DNA from 4 places in the Rhizobium sp. SG2393 genome. Region 2 is predicted to be linked to each of the others. Evidence: predicted binding sites of a transcription regulator. Region 2 holds the regulator's gene; each other region holds the start of a gene.

Region 1 (4,212 bases), on a different contig from region 2:
TTCCGGACTTGCACCGGATTCCCGATTCTCCCCGACCTCAAGCCGGGGCACCTGATGGCCGGGACTTCACCATTTGTGCTCACGCTTTGCAAGAGGCGCGATCGTGGCGCGTCACCGGTCGCGGAAGCGGTTCGTGATCGGGTAGCGGCGATCGCGGCCGAAGTTCTTGCGGGTGATCTTGACGCCCGGTGCGGACTGGCGGCGCTTGTATTCGGCGATGTAGAGCAGGTGCTCGATGCGATGCACGGTCGCGACATCATGGCCGCGCGCGACGATCTCGTCGGTGCCCATCTCGCGTTCCACCAGGCATTCCAGGATATCGTCGAGCACCGGATAGGGCGGCAGCGAATCCTGGTCGGTCTGGTTGGGACGAAGCTCGGCGGACGGCGCCTTGTCGATGATGTTGATCGGGATCACCTCGCCGGAAGGACCGAGCGCGCCCGCCGGCACCGCGCCGTTGCGCCAGCGCGAGAGGGCGTAGACCTGCATCTTGTAGAGGTCCTTGATCGGGTTGAAGCCGCCGTTCATGTCACCGTAGAGCGTGGCGTATCCCACCGACATTTCCGACTTGTTGCCCGTCGTCACCACCATGGAGCCGAACTTGTTGGAGACGGCCATGAGGATCACGCCGCGCGTGCGGCTTTGCAGATTTTCCTCCGTGATGCCCTCTTCCGTTCCCTCGAAGAGATCGGAGAGTGCCGAGGAGAAGGCATCGACGGGTTCGCCGATCGGCACGGTGTCGTAGCGCACGCCGAGCGCCTTCGCGCAGGCTTCCGCGTCCTTGAAGGAATCCGAGGATGTGTAGCGGTAGGGCAGCATGATGGTGCGCACCCGCTCGGGCCCCAGCGCATCGACGGCAAGCGCCGTGCAGATGGCCGAATCGATGCCGCCGGAAAGGCCGAGCACCACGGATTTGAAGCCGTTCTTGTTGACGTAGTCGCGAAGCCCCAGCATGCAGGCCGTGTAATCGGCCTCTTCCGCTTCCGGGATCGTCGCGATCTCGCCCGGCTCGCAGACCCAGCCATCGGCGGTGCGCGACCAGTCGGAGAAGGCAAGGCAGGGCTGAAACTGCGCAAGCTGGAAGGCAAGGCTCTTGTCGGCATTGAAGGCGAAGCTCGCGCCGTCGAAGACCAGCTCGTCCTGCCCGCCAAGCTGGTTGGCGAAAAGGATCGGCAGGCCGCTCTCGATCACCTGGCGCAGCACGACCTGATGGCGCACATCCACCTTGCCGCGATAATAGGGCGAGCCGTTCGGCACCAGCAGGATCTCGGCGCCCGCTTCGGCCAGCGTCTCGCAGACGCCCGCATCGTTCCAGATTTCCTCGCAGATCGGCACGCCGATGCGCACGCCGCGAAAATCGACCGGACCGGAAATCGCACCTTCGACGAAGACGCGCTTTTCGTCGAACTCGCCGTAGTTTGGCAGATCCACCTTGTCGCGCACATGCAGGATGCGGCCGCCATCGAGAACGGCGGCACTGTTGTGGCGACCCGCCTCCCCCTGTCGCGGCAGGCCGATGATGAGGCCGGGGCCACCATCGGCGGTCTCGGCCGCCAGCGTCTCGAGCGCCGCCCAACAGGCTTTCAGGAAGGCAGGCTTCAGGACAAGGTCTTCCGGCGGATAGCCGGAAAGGAAGAGTTCGGTGAGGAGCAGCAGATCGGCGCCGCCCTCGGCCGCCTCGGCGCGTGCCCTGCGCGCCAGCGCCAGATTGCCGGCGATGTCGCCGACCGTCGGGTTCAACTGCGCGACGGCGATGCGCAGGCGGTCCGGCACAGCAGACGGGGAAGCGGAAGCGGTCATAGGCGGGCCCTCTCGGTCGGGATAGCGATCCGTTCGAGGTGCCATTTAGAGCATCCCGACGGAAAACGAAATCCGTCTCGGCGCCGTGATGTCGCGCGGGGGGTGAGGCAACCCTGCGTGACCGAAATGCCAGGTCAATGGGGATTGGCAAATGTCAGCGCGCCCGGACGCTTGACTTATTCATGCGCCATTCAACATGACATCTCTATGACAGTAGCATGACACTGACGTGACGCCAGGATGACAGCCTCGCTGCAAACCTCCGGGCACGCGATGCGACGCAGGCGGAAAAGACCGTCTGCCGGAGACAGACTGGAGACGATCTTGGCGAGTATCGACACGGCAGCGACCCCGCTTGTGGGCGCCCTTCGCGGCGAAACGACGGTCCTCCTCGGCCGCGATGCCGCACGCATCGATGCAGCCTTCAGCATGGTCGCCACGCTTCTCCTGTCGCTCTCGCTTGCGCTGCTCCTGACCGCCGGCATCGAGATCGTCCAGCGCGGCTCCTTCGCCGAAACGCTTGCCTATTTCGGTGATCCGATGCGCCCTGCCTGGGCGACCGTCGGCGTGTTCATGCTGCTCTTCCTCGGCCTCGACGGCATCTTCGGCCGCGCCCATTATGCGAGCCTCGTGCTGGCGCCGGTTGCGCTCCTGCCGGCGCTGATTTCGAAGCAGAAACAGATCTATCTCTCCGATCCGCTCTACCCGACCGATTTCCTGTTCGGCCGCCAGATCATGGAACTGATGCCGGTTCTGGTGCGCGACCGGCCGGGCACCGCGCTGGCGATCGCCATCGGCATCGTCGTGGCTGTCGTCGGGCTCGGCACGCTCCTGGTCTTCGCTTGGCGCCGCTTTCCGCGCCTCAGCCGCCGCGAGCGCATCGGTCGCCTGATCTTTGCCGTGCCGCTCATTGCCGGCTTCGTGCATATCATGGATTTCAACCAGTTCTCCTGGCTGCGCGACCGGCTGAACATCATCCCCATCATGTGGGACCAGACGGAAAACTACCGGCATAACGGCTTTTCCATGGCCTTTGCGCTGAACCTGCCCATGGCCAATGTCAGCGCGCCTGCCGGCTACATGGGTGACGCGATCAACGCGATCGAAAGCCCGGTCGTGCCTGCCGGCACCACCCATCGCGGCAAGCCGGATGTGATCGTGATCATGAGCGAGTCGCTCTTCGACCCGACCCGTCTGCCGAACGTGACCTTCTCGGCCGATCCCATGCCCACGATGCGCGAGATCCAGTCCGGCAATGTCATGTCGCCGGAGTTCGGGGGCATGACGGCGAACGTGGAATTCGAGGCACTGACGGGCTTTTCCAATGCTTTCCTGCCCTATGGGAGCATTCCCTACCAGCAGTATATCCGCGACCCGATCCCTTCGCTTGCCACCTTCTTCAAGGGCGAAGGCTATGTCTCGCGGGCCATCCATCCCTTCCAGAGCTGGTTCTGGAACCGCTCGGCCGTCTACAAGGCCTTCGGTTTCGACACCTTCCGCTCGGAAGAAAAGCTGCCCGCGATGCAGAAGCGCGGCATCTTTACCTCCGACGAGGCGCTGACAAAGGAAATCATGCGCCAGGCCGACCAGATGGAAGATCCGTTCTTCTTCTTCACCGTGACGCTGCAGGGCCACGGCCCCTACGAGCCGAACCGCTATGCGCAAAACACGATCAAGGTGGAGGGCAACCTGCCGCCGGCCGACCGGCAGGTGCTGGAGACCTATGCACAGGGCGTGAAGGAAGCCGACGACAGCCTGAAGATGCTGATGGACTGGGCGAAAGAGCGCGACCGCGAGACGATCATCGTGCTCTTCGGCGATCACCTGCCGCCGCTCAACACCGTCTACCCCAACACCGGCTTCATGCCTGACGTGACGGCCAGCCGGAAGGGCCCGCTCGACGTGATGAAGCGCACCCACGAGACGCCTCTGATCGTCTGGTCGAACAAGACAGGCCCGGTGCGCGACCTCGGCACGATCAGCCCGGCCTTCATCTCCTACCAGACGCTGAAGGCGAGCGGCTACGAACATCCCTATTACACGGGCTTCCTCGGCCGCGTCTTCAACGACTACCAGATCGTCGACCGCTTCATGCTGGTCAACGGCAAGGACGAGATGACGGCGGACTGGGCGCGCAGCAAGGACATCCCGGATGTGGTGCGCGATTACCGCTTCCTTCAGCACGACATGATGTTCGGCAAGCGCTACGGCACGGAACGCTTCTTCCCGACCCATGCGGACCTCTTTCCTCGCCCGCTTGGCTGACGGACGGCCGTAAGGATCAGAAAAGAGAATGAATAACGGCCCGAGGCACCGGTGAGGATCGCGAGATCGCCACCGATGCCTCGGGCTTTTTTTCCTTGGCGGCACACGGAAAGAGGGTGCCAACGGCCCACCCTGTCACGCAGGAAA
Region 2 (4,212 bases):
CCATTTCTGCGGCAATGACTGCGCCGAGGCCGGCCCCTACTGCACCGCGCACGCCCGCCTCGCCTACCAGCCCTCGGCCGAGCGCCGCCGGGTTCGGTAAACCGTCACCGGCAATTCGTTTCGATCAAGGCCCCGCTCTCCGCAGCGGGGCCTTTTGCTTTCCCGGCCTGCGACAGACCTACTAGCGTCAGCTGATCCGCAAGGGCTCGATCTCTCGCAGCGGCGCGCGCATCGCCTGTTCCGCAGGGACGAAGGCGCCGAGTGCGGCACCGAGGAAGGCTGCCGACAAGGGCAGCGTCGTTCCGTCATAGAGCCGGCCCGCAGCAAGGGCGAAGCCGGCGGATACAAGGCTGGAACCCGAGGCAATCAGCGAGGCGCCAAGGCCGGCAACCTTGCCCAGAGCCAGCATCGCCATGGCATTCAGATTGCCAAAGAGCACGCCGATGGCGAAGAAGGCGCAGAACAGGCCGGCCATCATCAGGGTCAAGGGTGGATGCCCCTGCCACAGCAGCGATACGGCGACCATGGCAAGGCTCGCCACGACAAGACCACAGAAGGCTGTGCGCATCATGGTCGTCATGCCGACCCGCTGCACCATCCGCGCATTGACAAAGGAGGCCAGCCCCACAGCCAGGGCCAGCGCGGCGAATTAGAGGGGAGAGCGCTCCTTGACGCCATAGACGTCGAAAAACAGATCCGCGGCAGTGCTGAGGTAGAGGAGCTGCGCGCCGAAGACGAGGCCGGCAGCAAGGATCAGGCAGGAGATCCTGATATCCTGGAAAATACGGCGCCCATTGGCGAGCAGCAGCCGCGGGCGGACAGGAAGGCGGCTTGCGAGGGGCAAGGTCTCGGGCTGGCGGCACAGCAGCCAGAGGCCGAGAGCCAAGGCAATGGCGAGGTAGGCGCCGAAGATGCTGCGCCAGCCGGCGACACCGATCAGCAACTGGGCGAGGCCTGGCGCCAGCATGGGCACCAGAATGAACAGCGTGAACATCAGCGACAGGACGCGCGCCATGGCATCACCCGAGAACTGGTCGCGGATCATCGCGCGCGTGGCAATCTTCGGGCCGGCGACGCCGACGCCCTGCAGACAGCGACCGAAGACCAACCAGCCAAGGGACGGCGCCAGAAGGGCGATGACGCTGCCCGTGAGGTAGATGGCCAGTCCCGCCAGCAAGGACGGCTTGCGCCCGACGGCATCCGAAAGCGGCCCCAGCACCAGCTCGCCCACCGCCATGCCGAGAATGAAAAGCGAAACAACGTGCTGGGTTGAGAGTGGCGGCGCGGCCGGCAGCTCCGCACCGATCATCCGCAGGCCCGGCAACAAGCCATCGATGCTGAGCGCGGTCAGGCCGGTCAGCAGGGCATAAAGAGCGATACGTTCACGACATCCGATCACCGCGCCAGCCTTGCGATTCCCGACATGCAAACTCCCTTCCTACAGGTTTGCGGCGGGGTTCTGCAATTGCTGGCGGGGAAAATGGGCGGCCAACGCCGCGGTCTGACGCGATGACGATCGCGGGTGCGGTCGGGGAGAAAGCTTCCCTTTCCCGCCATACCAAGGGAGGAACCGCGTCACGCTTCTGCGGTCGCGGCAAAGGCCAGTCCGCGCGGCGCGAGGACTGGCGGAAGATCGGGCGGTCACCCTTCCAGCGAATAGCCGGCGCCGCGGACGGTGCGGATGACGTCGCTCATGTTGGAGAAGTTGAGCGCCTTGCGCAGGCGGCCGACATGCACGTCGACGGTGCGTTCGTCGACATAGATGTCGTGGCCCCAGACACCATCAAGCAGCTGCGAACGAGAGAAGACGCGGCCGGGGGACGACATGAAGAATTCCAGAAGGCGGAATTCGGTCGGGCCGAGGCGAACTTCGCGGCTCTTGCGGTGGACGCGGTGGGTTTCGCGATCAAGCTCGATGTCGCCGCATTTCAGCACCGAGGAGAGCAGCTCCGGCTTGGCGCGGCGCAGCATGGCCTTGACGCGGGCCATGAGTTCCGGCGTCGAGAAAGGCTTGACGACATAGTCGTCGGCGCCGGTTGCGAGACCGCGCACGCGCTCGCTTTCCTCGCCTCTCGCCGTCAGCATGATGATCGGCAGGCGCTCGGTTTCGCTGCGCTGGCGCAGGCGCCGGCACAGCTCGATGCCGGAGACGCCGGGTAGCATCCAATCGAGAATAAGGAGATCGGGAAGACGCTCCTGAAGACGGATTTCCGCCTCGTCACCGCGATGGATGGTATCGACGTCGAAACCTTCCGCCTCAAGATTGTAGCGCAGCAGAACGCTCAGCGCTTCCTCGTCTTCGACCACTGCAATTCTGGGCAACATGATGCCTGCTCCGTTCCTGCCGGCAGCAGGGCGCCCGAAGGCGCCCGGCCGTCGGTCTTACTCGCCGCTGACCCGCATCGTGGCGGTGGTGTCGTCCTTCGGACGTTCGCCTTCGATCTGGGCACCGGTGGTCATGTAGTAGATGGTCTCGGCGATGTTCGTGGCGTGGTCGCCGATCCGCTCGATGTTCTTGGCGCAGAACAGGAGATGGGTGCACGAGGTGATGTTGCGCGGATCTTCCATCATGTAGGTCAGGAGTTCCCGGAACAGCGAGGTGTAGATGGCATCGATCTCGCCATCGCGCTGACGGATGTTGTTGGCCTTTTCGGCCGAACGCGACGCGTAGACGTCGAGCACTTCCTTCAGCTGGGCGGCGGTGAGCTCCGTCAGGTGCTCGAGGCCACGGGCGAACTGGCGCGGAACGCCCGACGTCGCAACCGCGATGACGCGCTTGGCCGTGTTCTTGCCGAGATCTCCGACGCGTTCGAGATCGCTGGCGATGCGGATCGCACCCATGATCTCGCGCAGGTCGGCGGCCATGGGCTGGCGCTTGGCGATCGTCACGATCGCCTTCTCGCCGATATCACGCTCGGCGTGATCGAGGATCACGTCATCGGAGATGACCTTCTGGGCGAGCGCGACGTCGGAATTGATCAGGGCGCGCACGCTGTCGCCGAGCATCTGCTCGGCCAGGCCGCCCATTTCGGAGATACGGCGGGCAAGGTACTTCAATTCTTCGTCGTAGACGGAGACGATATGGCTGGGCATCAGTGTTTCCTCTCGAACCTCGTGACAACAGGGCGGGCGATTTGCCTCAGCCGAAGCGTCCCATGATATAGTCCTGGGTGCGCTGGTCATCCGGGTTGGTGAACATCTTGTCCGTATCGTTCTCCTCGACGAGGTTGCCGAGGTGGAACATGGCGGTGCGCTGCGAAACGCGCGCGGCCTGCTGCATGGAGTGCGTCACGATGACGATCGTGAAGTTGGTGCGCAGCTCGTGGATCAGCTCCTCGACCTTGGCGGTCGCGATCGGGTCGAGCGCCGAGCAGGGCTCGTCCATGAGGATGACTTCCGGGCTGACGGCGACGGCGCGCGCGATGCACAGACGCTGCTGCTGACCACCGGACAGGCCGGTGCCCGGCTCGTGCAGGCGGTCCTTCACTTCGTTCCAGAGGCCGGCCTTCTGAAGGCTGGTCGCGACGATCTCGTCGAACTCGGCGCGGGTGCGGGCGAGGCCGTGGATCTTCGGGCCGTAGGCGACGTTTTCGTAGATCGACTTCGGGAAGGGGTTCGGCTTCTGGAAGACCATGCCGACGCGGGCGCGCAGTTCGACAACGTCGATGTTCGGATCGTAGATATCGTCCGTGTCGAGCGTGATCTTGCCGGTGACGCGGCAGTTGTCGATCGTGTCGTTCATGCGGTTCAGGGTGCGCAGGAAGGTGGACTTCCCGCAGCCCGAGGGACCGATGAGCGCGGTGACGGTGTTTTCGCGGATGTTCAGGTTGACGTCGAACAGGGCGCGCTTCTCGCCGTAATAGACGGACACGTCCTTGCCGATCATCTTGTAGGGAACGGTGTTCATTTTCTGGTCCACTGCCTTTTCGATCGCTGCTTCATTCATCATGTTCATGATCGGGTACTCCCTACCAGCGACGTTCAAATCGACGGCGCAGCAAGATTGCGCCAAGGTTCATCAGGACGAGGAAGATCAGAAGGATGATGATCGCCCCGGAGGTGCGTTCCACGAAGGCGCGTTCGGCTTCGTTGGCCCACATGTAGATCTGTACCGGAAGAGCCGTGGAGGGTGCCAGCGGCGAGGCCGGGAAATCGGCGACGAAGGCGACCATGCCGATGAGCAGCAGGGGCGCCGTTTCGCCGAGCGCATGC
Region 3 (4,212 bases), on a different contig from region 2:
GCCGAGAAGGCGAACAGCATGGCATGGCTGCCATTGACCAGCGCCACGCCCAGCATCAGCAACTGGAGATCGAACTGGCGCAGCGCCTTTGCCGGCGGGCTTGCAAGGCCCGACAAGGGTGTCGGCTGGCGCGGCCGCCCGACGCGCGGCGCAAGGATCGCCGTGACGATCATCAGGAAGGAGCCGATCGCCATCATCGGGAGCACGACCCCGCCGCCATGACGGCCGATCAGCATGCCGCCGATCATCGTCGCGCCGATGAAGGCGAGCGAACCCCAGAAGCGCATGCGCCCGTAATCGAACCGCCAGCGCCGGACCCCGGTCAGCGTGATCGCCTCCGTGATCGGCAGATAGGGCGAGAAAAACGCCTGGTGCAGGCCGTAGGCGATGAGGATGGCGAGGAATCCGTTGGTGGTGAAGAGCGACAGCGCCATGACGAGCGTCATGGCGGCGGAGACGACGAGGACATTGGCGCGCTCGCGGATGCGATCCGCAATGACGCCGGCGACCGGCGCCGTCAGGACGCGGATGAACATGGGCAGGCCGAGCAGCACGCCGATCTCGTTATCCGTCAGCGACAGCCCGTGCAGCCAGACGGGCAGGAAGGGCATGGCGACGCCGTTGACGATGAGGGGCGCGGAAAACAGCAGGGCGATGCGCGCCTCGAAAAAACGGGGCGCATCCGCCCGCGAAACGGTCGGCGAAGCGGCAGACATGGACGATCCATCGGAAGAGACGACGAATCGATACCATGCGTCGGCCATGACCGGAAAGCGTGCACCGCAACACGGGGGCGCATGGATCGCGACGGTTGCAAAAATGTCTCAGCCGTCGCGACTGCCAGGCGTGGCGCGCGCCGCTCACGCGGCATCGCACGGCGGGAGAGCCGTCCGGATGCAGGACCGGGCAACAGCGCCGCCTATGCGGCGGGGCGGGCCAGAATGCCTGATAGCATCTGCTCGGTCATGCGCGCCTCTTCCCCATCCGTCTCCGTGACGGGCTGGGCGGCGCCCGCCTGCTGCCAGGTCAGCAGTTCCATCGTGCCGTCCATGTGCTCGACGACGGCCGTGCAGCTTTCCACCCAGTCGCCGGTGTTGATGTAGCGGATGCCCTCGATATCGGCGATGACGGCATGGTGGATGTGGCCGCAGATGACGCCGTCGGCGCCGGCCTCGCGGGCCTCGTCCGCCACCACCGTCTGGAACTCGCCGATGAAGTTGACGGCATGCTTGACCTGAAGCTTGGCCCAGGCCGAAAACGACCAGTAGCCGAGGCCAAGGCGCCGGCGGATGGCTGCCAGCACGACATTGATGGCGATGGCCGCGTCATAGGCCCAGTCGCCGAGATAGGCGAGAAGGCGCGCATTGCGCACCACCACATCGAACTGGTCGCCATGCAGCACGAGATAGCGGCGCCCGTCGGCGGCCGTGTGCATGTGACGGTCGGCCACTTCGATGCCGCCGAAATGGGTGCCGGGGAAATCGCGCAGGAATTCGTCGTGATTGCCGGGAATGTAGATGATGCGGGCGCCCTTGCGGGCCTTGCGCAACAGCTTCTGCACGACGTCGTTGCAGCCCTGCGGCCAGTACCAGGAGCGCTTCAGCCGCCAGCCATCGATGATGTCGCCGACGAGAATGATCGTCTCGGCCTCGTGGTGGCGCAGGAAATCGAGCAGATAGTCGGTGCGCGCCGCCTTGGATCCCAGGTGAACGTCCGAGATGAAGAGGGTGCGGAACTTGCGCGGCTCGGGGATTGCGTTTTTGCCGGACATGCTGCCTCCCGCGGGTTTGGCTTGACGACTGCCCGCAGTGAAAAACAGAATCGTGTTTCAGCGTTATGACATCGGCCGTGGAACGCCCGGTTCTCGCGAAAACCTAATCGTTAGAACGCCCTGCCTCAGCCTGTACCTTGGTCGCAAATCATGCCAGAAGGTCCGCGTTTGAACCATTTCGAAGGAGTGAGCGGGCGATGAGCATGGGCGAGAAGGATTCACGGGCGGTTCCGGCCACGGGCGATATCGACCAGCAGGCCCTGTTCTTCCACCGCTATCCCCGCCCGGGCAAGCTGGAGGTGACGCCGACCAAGCCGCTCGGCAACCAGCGCGATCTGGCGCTCGCCTATTCTCCGGGCGTCGCCGCGCCCTGCCTCGCCATCCGGGACGACCCGGCGGCGGCCGCCGCCTACACCGCCCGCGCCAACCTCGTCGCCGTCGTCTCCAACGGCTCGGCCGTGCTCGGCCTCGGCAATATCGGCCCGCTTGCCTCCAAGCCCGTCATGGAAGGAAAGGCCGTCCTCTTCAAGAAATTCGCCGGCATCGACGTCTTCGACATCGAGATCGACGCGCCGGAAATCGACCGCATGGTCGATGTCGTCTCGGCGCTGGAGCCGACCTTCGGCGGCATCAATCTGGAAGACATCAAGGCGCCGGAATGCTTCGAGGTCGAGCGCCGTCTGCGGGAAAAGATGAATATCCCGGTCTTCCACGACGACCAGCACGGCACGGCGATCATCGTCGCCGCCGCCATCCTCAACGGGCTGGAACTGGCTGGCAAGGACATTGCCAAGGCGAAGATCGTGACGTCAGGCGCCGGTGCCGCCGCACTCGCCTGCCTCAACCTGCTCGTCACGCTGGGCGCCGCGCGCGAAAACATCTGGGTCCACGACCTCGAAGGCCTCGTCTATGAGGGCCGCGAGGTGCTGATGGACGAGTGGAAGTCGGTCTACGCCCAGAAGAGCGACAAGCGGACGCTGGCCGAGTCCATCGGCGGCGCCGACGTCTTCCTCGGCCTTTCCGCCGCCGGCGTGCTGAAGCCGGAACTGCTGGTGCAGATGGCCGAGCGCCCGCTGATCATGGCGCTCGCCAACCCGAACCCCGAGATCATGCCGGAACTGGCGCGTGCCGCCCGCCCCGACGCGATGATCTGCACGGGCCGCTCGGATTTCCCGAACCAGGTCAACAACGTGCTCTGCTTCCCCTATATTTTCAGGGGTGCGCTGGACTGCGGCGCCAACACGATCAACGAAGAGATGAAGATGGCCGCCGTGCGTGCCATCGCGGCGCTGGCGCGTGAGGAGCCTTCCGACGTTGCGGCGCGGGCCTATTCCGGCGACACGCCGATCTTCGGGCCGGATTATCTCATCCCCTCGCCCTTCGACCAGCGCCTCATCCTGCGCATCGCGCCCGCCGTGGCGCGGGCTGCGGCGGAATCGGGTGTCGCCGAGCGCCCGATCACCGACTGGGACGCCTATCTCGACCAGCTGAACCGCTTCGTCTTCCGCTCCGGCCTGATCATGAAGCCGGTCTTCAACGCCGCCAAGAGCGCGTCGAAGAAGCGCGTCATCTTCGGCGAAGGCGAGGACGAGCGCGTGCTGCGCGCCGCCCAGGTGCTGCTCGAAGACGGCATTGCCGAGCCGATCCTGATTGGTCGTCCGCAGATCATCGAAACGCGCCTGCAGCGCTACGGCCTGCGCATCCGCCCGGAAACCGATTTCGAGGTGGTGAACCCGGAAGGCGATCCGCGCTACCGCGACTATGTGGACGAATATTTCGCCCTCGTCGGCCGGCTTGGCGTGATCCCGGAAGCCGCCCGCACCATCGTGCGCACCAACCAGACCGTGATCGGTGCGCTTGCCGTGCGCCGTGGTGACGCCGATGCGCTGATCTGCGGCGTCGAGGGACGCTACAGCCGGCATCTGCGCGATGTCTCGCAGATCATCGGCAAGAAGGCCGGCGTGCTCGACTTCTCCGCCATGAGCCTGTTGATCTCGCAGCGCGGCGCGACCTTCTTCACCGACACCTATGTGACCTTCAACCCGACCGCCGAAGAGATCGCCCAGGCGACTGTGATGGCGGCGCAGGAAATCCGCCGCTTCGGCATCGTGCCGCGCGCCGCGCTCGTCTCGCACTCCAATTTCGGCTCCCGCGACAGCGAAAGCGCCTTCAAGATGCGCAAGGCGATCGGGCTGGTGCGGGAACTGGCGCCGGACCTTGAGGCGGATGGCGAAATGCACGGCGATTCGGCGATCTCCGAGGCGCTCCGCCACCGCGTCATGCCGCACTCGACGCTGTCGGGCGAAGCCAACCTTCTGGTCTTCCCGAACCTCGACGCCGCCAACATCACGCTCGGCGTGGTAAAAAGCATGACCGACAGCCTGCATGTCGGCCCGATCCTGCTCGGTGCGGCGCTGCCGGCCCACATCCTTTCGCCGTCG
Region 4 (4,212 bases), on a different contig from region 2:
GGATCAACGGCAGGATGGCGCCCAAAAGTGCGGGGGCGGCGTTGTTGGTGGCCACAACCAGCGCGGTTACCAGCACGCAAAGCCCGACCGCGGCATGGGGTTCGAGCATGCGCAGCGGTCCGGGCGGCGCAAGTGTTGCGATCGGCTTCAGGCGCCAGGGAAAGGCCATGAAACCGAAGAAGAGCAGAAGGGCTGCGAAGTGATGGGCTGCCGTCAGAAAGACAGGAGCCGCCCCCAGGCAGGCTGCAATCGAGGCCGAAAGCGCGGTCACCAGCGATGACCCGATCAGCCAGCCCCCGACATGCCGGTGCAGCGAGGGGAGGAAGAGTGCCGGCAAAAGCACGGCATATAAAAGCATAACAATCGAAAAGGCGTTCACTGTCATCTGTGCCACCCGCTTTTCACCTATGTCCCTGCGGCCCGTCATGGTCGCATCGGCACAGCTACACCGGGAAAGGTTAATTTTTACTGGCCAGAATTAGGGGTGTTTGAATCTCTTGCTCCAATGCCGCCATTTTCCCCAGGCAAGGCACGTCTTCATCCGGTCAAGAGGAGGCTTAGCGCTGACGGAACTCTGCATGACGTCTCTGCGCCGTTTCGCACAGGAAGGGTTCGCTCTTAAAGGTTTTGGTTACCATGTTTTGTCATGGTTAACGGGTCCCTTCCGGAGCGGCCCGTTTCGCCGACATCCCTGGGCGCGTTTGCGTTGTCGAGTTCGGGTAAGAGTATGACGGTGTCTTCCAGTCCAGTTTCCTCGAAGGCCGCCCTGCGCGGTTCTTCCGGCCGCCGCAAGCAGCGTTCGGCCTCCGCGCTCGCCCTGGGGCTTGCCGCTCTTCCGGTTGCCGCCCTTTTCTGGTCGGCAGTCACATTCCTCTCCGTCCAGCATGCGGCAACACCGCCCGGTGGCGTCGGCGCCGTGCGTTTCGATGCCTCGCTTGGTCTGAAGCCGATCGTGCGGCAGGCACAGGCCGAGCGTCTTGTTGCGCCGGACAAGTTTGCCCGCCTGTCGAAGCCGACGGAATCGGAAAAACGCCAGGCCATGCTGACGGCGGAAGCCATCAAGGCCTCGCACAAGCGGCAGACGGTTCTCGCCGCAATGACCAAGGCCCGCGTCGAGGCCGAGATCGCACGTGCCGAGGCCAAGCGCCACAAGGCTGCCGATGATGCCGCCGTCGAGGTGGCGATGGCGGCGGAAAGCGATGCCTCGCCGCTGGTGACGGCGCTTGTCGATCCGGCCGCGAGCCAGGTCGAGACGACCCGCAAGCCCTTCGACCTCGTGCTCCAGGAGCCGGCATCCGACATGGCGCTCGCCTTGCCCGAGAGCGTGCCGCTGCCGGTTCTTCGCCCGCGCACCGCCATGCTCGCGCCTGAAGCAGACGAGGATGACAGCGAAGACCAGAAGCCTGCACGCGGCCCTGTCAAGGCGAATGCCAAGCCGGCCGTGGATGGCGACGCGCCCGAGGCGCAGAGCAAGCCGCGTCCGCGCAATGCCCGTCCCGAGAAGGAACTGGCCTATGCAAAGCCCGAAAAGTCTTTCTTCGAAAGTCTCTTCGGCGGCGGCGCCGACAATGGTGCGTGGCCGGGTCGCGGAACGCGCATTGCGGTCTACGACATCTCCGGCGCCACGGTCTACATGCCTGACGGTACGCGGCTCGAGGCCCATTCCGGCATCGGCGAGATGCGCGACAATCCCAAGTACACGCATGTGAAAATGCGTGGACCGACGCCGCCCGGCGTGTTCCGTCTGAGCATGCGCGAAAGCCGGTTCCACGGGGTGGAGGCGCTGCGCATGACCTCGGTCGATGGCACGAACCCGCGGGGTCGCGACGGTCTTCTGACGCATTCCTACCTGCTGCGCCGTTCGCCGGGCGACTCCCACGGCTGCATTGCCTTCCGCAACTATCCGGCATTCCTGAACGCCTTCAAGCGCGGTCATGTGAACATGATCATCGTCGTGGAAAGCATGCCGAAATCGAAGACGCAGATCGCCCAGCTCTATCGCCGCGGCGTGTGACGCAAACCGCCCTTGACGCCTCCAAGGCCCGCTTCCGGCATTGTTCCGGGAGCGGGCCTTTTGCTGTCGGCAGCCTGTCAAATAAGTGTCATGCGGGCGTGGAATAAGCGGCCTGAACCATCGTTTTCCGCAAGATCAGGGACCGGGCGCCATGAACCACGACGACCTCAAGCAGACCGAGGACAGGGACGGCGCGCTCGACTGGCTCGAAGCCGAACTCCAGGACACGCTGGACGAAGATTACGAGCTTGAGCTGTCAGAGCCGGAGATTTCCGAAGAGCTGCGGCGCATCTACAAGACCAGCCATCCGCCGTCGATTCCGCGCGCGGACTATTTCCGGGCGCTGCTCAAGCTGCAGTCGGAGTTGATCAAGCTGCAGAGCTGGGTCTCGCACCACAAGGAAAAGGTCGTCGTTCTCTTCGAGGGTCGCGACTCCGCCGGCAAGGGCGGCGTCATCAAGCGCATCACCCAGCGTCTGAACCCGCGTGTCGTGCGCGTCGTGGCGCTGCCGGCGCCGTCCGACCGCGAGAAGACGCAGTGGTATTTCCAGCGCTACGTGCCGCATCTGCCGGCCGGCGGCGAGATCGTGCTGTTCGACCGCTCCTGGTACAATCGCTCCGGCGTCGAGCGCGTCATGGGCTTTGCCGGCGAGGATCAGGTCGAGCAGTTCTTCAACGACGTGCCGGAATTCGAACGCATGCTGGTGCGCTCCGGCATCCGTCTGGTGAAATACTGGTTCTCGATCACCGACGAGGAGCAGCAGATGCGCTTCATGATGCGCATCCACGATCCGCTGAAGCAGTGGAAGCTTTCGCCCATGGACCTGCAGTCGCGCGTGCGCTGGGAGGCCTATACCAAGGCCAAGGAAGAGACCTTCGCGCGCACCAATATCCCGGAGGCGCCCTGGTACATCGTTGAAGGCAACGACAAGAAGCGCGCCCGCCTCAACTGCATCGATCACCTCCTGTCGCTCATTCCCTACGAGGATGTGCCGCATGAGGAAGTGACGCTGCCGCAGCGCGTCTTCAACCCCGACTACGAACGCCAGGTTCTGCCGCGCGATCTCTACGTGCCGGAGAAGTATTGAGGCGGGACGCCTGATGGTGCTTTCGCATGTGCGAACCCGGACAACGACTCCGTCCGGGCTCCTCCGCCTGTCTGCCTTTGCGCGTTGTCAACACAGACCAAGACACCGTGTCCTCGGCGCATGCCGTCAAAGCGGATCGCATGCCTCGTCATGAGCAAGCCGACTGCCGCGCAATTTGAGGGACGTGCGGTAGTTCACGCAATAGAGCTGGTAAGCGACCTTATCTCCAATCGGGCCAAGGTCTTTCAGAATTTCGCAATCGCGCGCATTCTCACGCGCACACATCAGCGCGAGCCTGAGCATACCGGTGGCAAGCTTGCGCATGCTGTGCTGATCGATCGGCCCCGTCTTTCCTGAGATGGGATTGATGCCGTATGTCGAGAGCTTGGCGTCGTTCTCATGCTTTTGCTGAGATCTGCCGAGAATGGTGCGAACGACTTCAATGGCTTCCTGCTTCTCGTATATCTGCACGACGCTGGGATTCCGCTTCTTGCAAAGCAAGTCGTTGTGCACGAAGGACGTATCAAATGTCACTGCCGACACGTCGTTAAAGCACTTTGCGAGGTGGATGGCCAGGCCGCCGCCAAGGGAATGTCCCGTGGCTATGAACTGCACGTCATAAGACGGATAGCGGGCCTTGATGTGCTCTTTCAGCAGATGGAACTGTGTTTCGATTTCTTTATACTGATTGAAGGGCAAAAAAGGCGGGATGATCGAAAAATTCGTCAACCAGTCATTGATGGCGCTTGGCCCATCCGTGCCCCGCGCTGCGACCATGACGTAGAGGCATTTGCGGATCGCTTGATAATAGGTGTCGAACGACAAGCCTGTCAGGCTATTCGAATATCGATGCGGAAGAGCGCTCTTCGGCTGCCACTCGAGTCTCTTCCACCCGAGATTCGATGGGTTTCGGCTCGGCAGGAAAAGGAATTGCTGGTCATTGTTTGCGTAGGCGTCCTCGCTGGCCGCTGCATATATACCAAAAGACGCGGCGAGGAGTTCGGCGTTGAAATTTCGCTTTCCCCGATAGTCTTTATCGATGGGCTTGACCAGAAAGTCGGTGCAGCGTCTTGGCGGGTCCGCAGAGGCTGGCCGCGCTCCCGCATTGGCA

The links. The regulator PhoB, encoded in region 2, activates phosphate uptake and scavenging genes when phosphate is short. The targets are predictions, from matches to a motif close to TGTCATNNANCTGTCAT.
Region 1: ACED18_RS03490 (LTA synthase family protein) is a predicted target of PhoB. The motif match lies at 2,008-2,024, and genes of this name have one in related genera.
Region 3: ACED18_RS03455 (UDP-2,3-diacylglucosamine diphosphatase) is a predicted target of PhoB. The motif match lies at 1,826-1,842, and genes of this name have one in related genera.
Region 4: ppk2 (polyphosphate kinase 2) is a predicted target of PhoB. The motif match lies at 2,090-2,106, and genes of this name have one in related genera.

The regions. Positions count from the first base shown of each region.
Region 1 is NZ_JBHGAP010000001.1:731,348-735,559, forward strand. Features, by position in the region: cobalamin riboswitch at 1-70, opposite strand, end outside; gene ACED18_RS03485 (NAD+ synthase) at 112-1,800, opposite strand; gene ACED18_RS03490 (LTA synthase family protein) at 2,074-4,065, shown strand.
Region 2 is NZ_JBHGAP010000011.1:46,049-50,260, reverse strand. Features, by position in the region: gene ACED18_RS18350 (GcrA family cell cycle regulator) at 1-100, shown strand, start outside; gene ACED18_RS18345 (hypothetical protein) at 188-580, opposite strand; gene ACED18_RS18340 (MFS transporter) at 650-1,429, opposite strand; gene phoB (phosphate regulon transcriptional regulator PhoB) at 1,642-2,325, opposite strand; gene phoU (phosphate signaling complex protein PhoU) at 2,383-3,093, opposite strand; gene pstB (phosphate ABC transporter ATP-binding protein PstB) at 3,140-3,955, opposite strand; gene pstA (phosphate ABC transporter permease PstA) at 3,969-4,212, opposite strand, start outside.
Region 3 is NZ_JBHGAP010000001.1:723,277-727,488, forward strand. Features, by position in the region: gene ACED18_RS03450 (MFS transporter) at 1-716, opposite strand, end outside; gene ACED18_RS03455 (UDP-2,3-diacylglucosamine diphosphatase) at 920-1,771, opposite strand; gene ACED18_RS03460 (NADP-dependent malic enzyme) at 1,969-4,212, shown strand, end outside.
Region 4 is NZ_JBHGAP010000001.1:1,115,475-1,119,686, reverse strand. Features, by position in the region: gene ACED18_RS05350 (diguanylate cyclase) at 1-385, opposite strand, end outside; gene ACED18_RS05345 (tlde1 domain-containing protein) at 734-2,014, shown strand; gene ppk2 (polyphosphate kinase 2) at 2,166-3,101, shown strand; gene ACED18_RS05335 (hypothetical protein) at 3,228-4,212, opposite strand, start outside.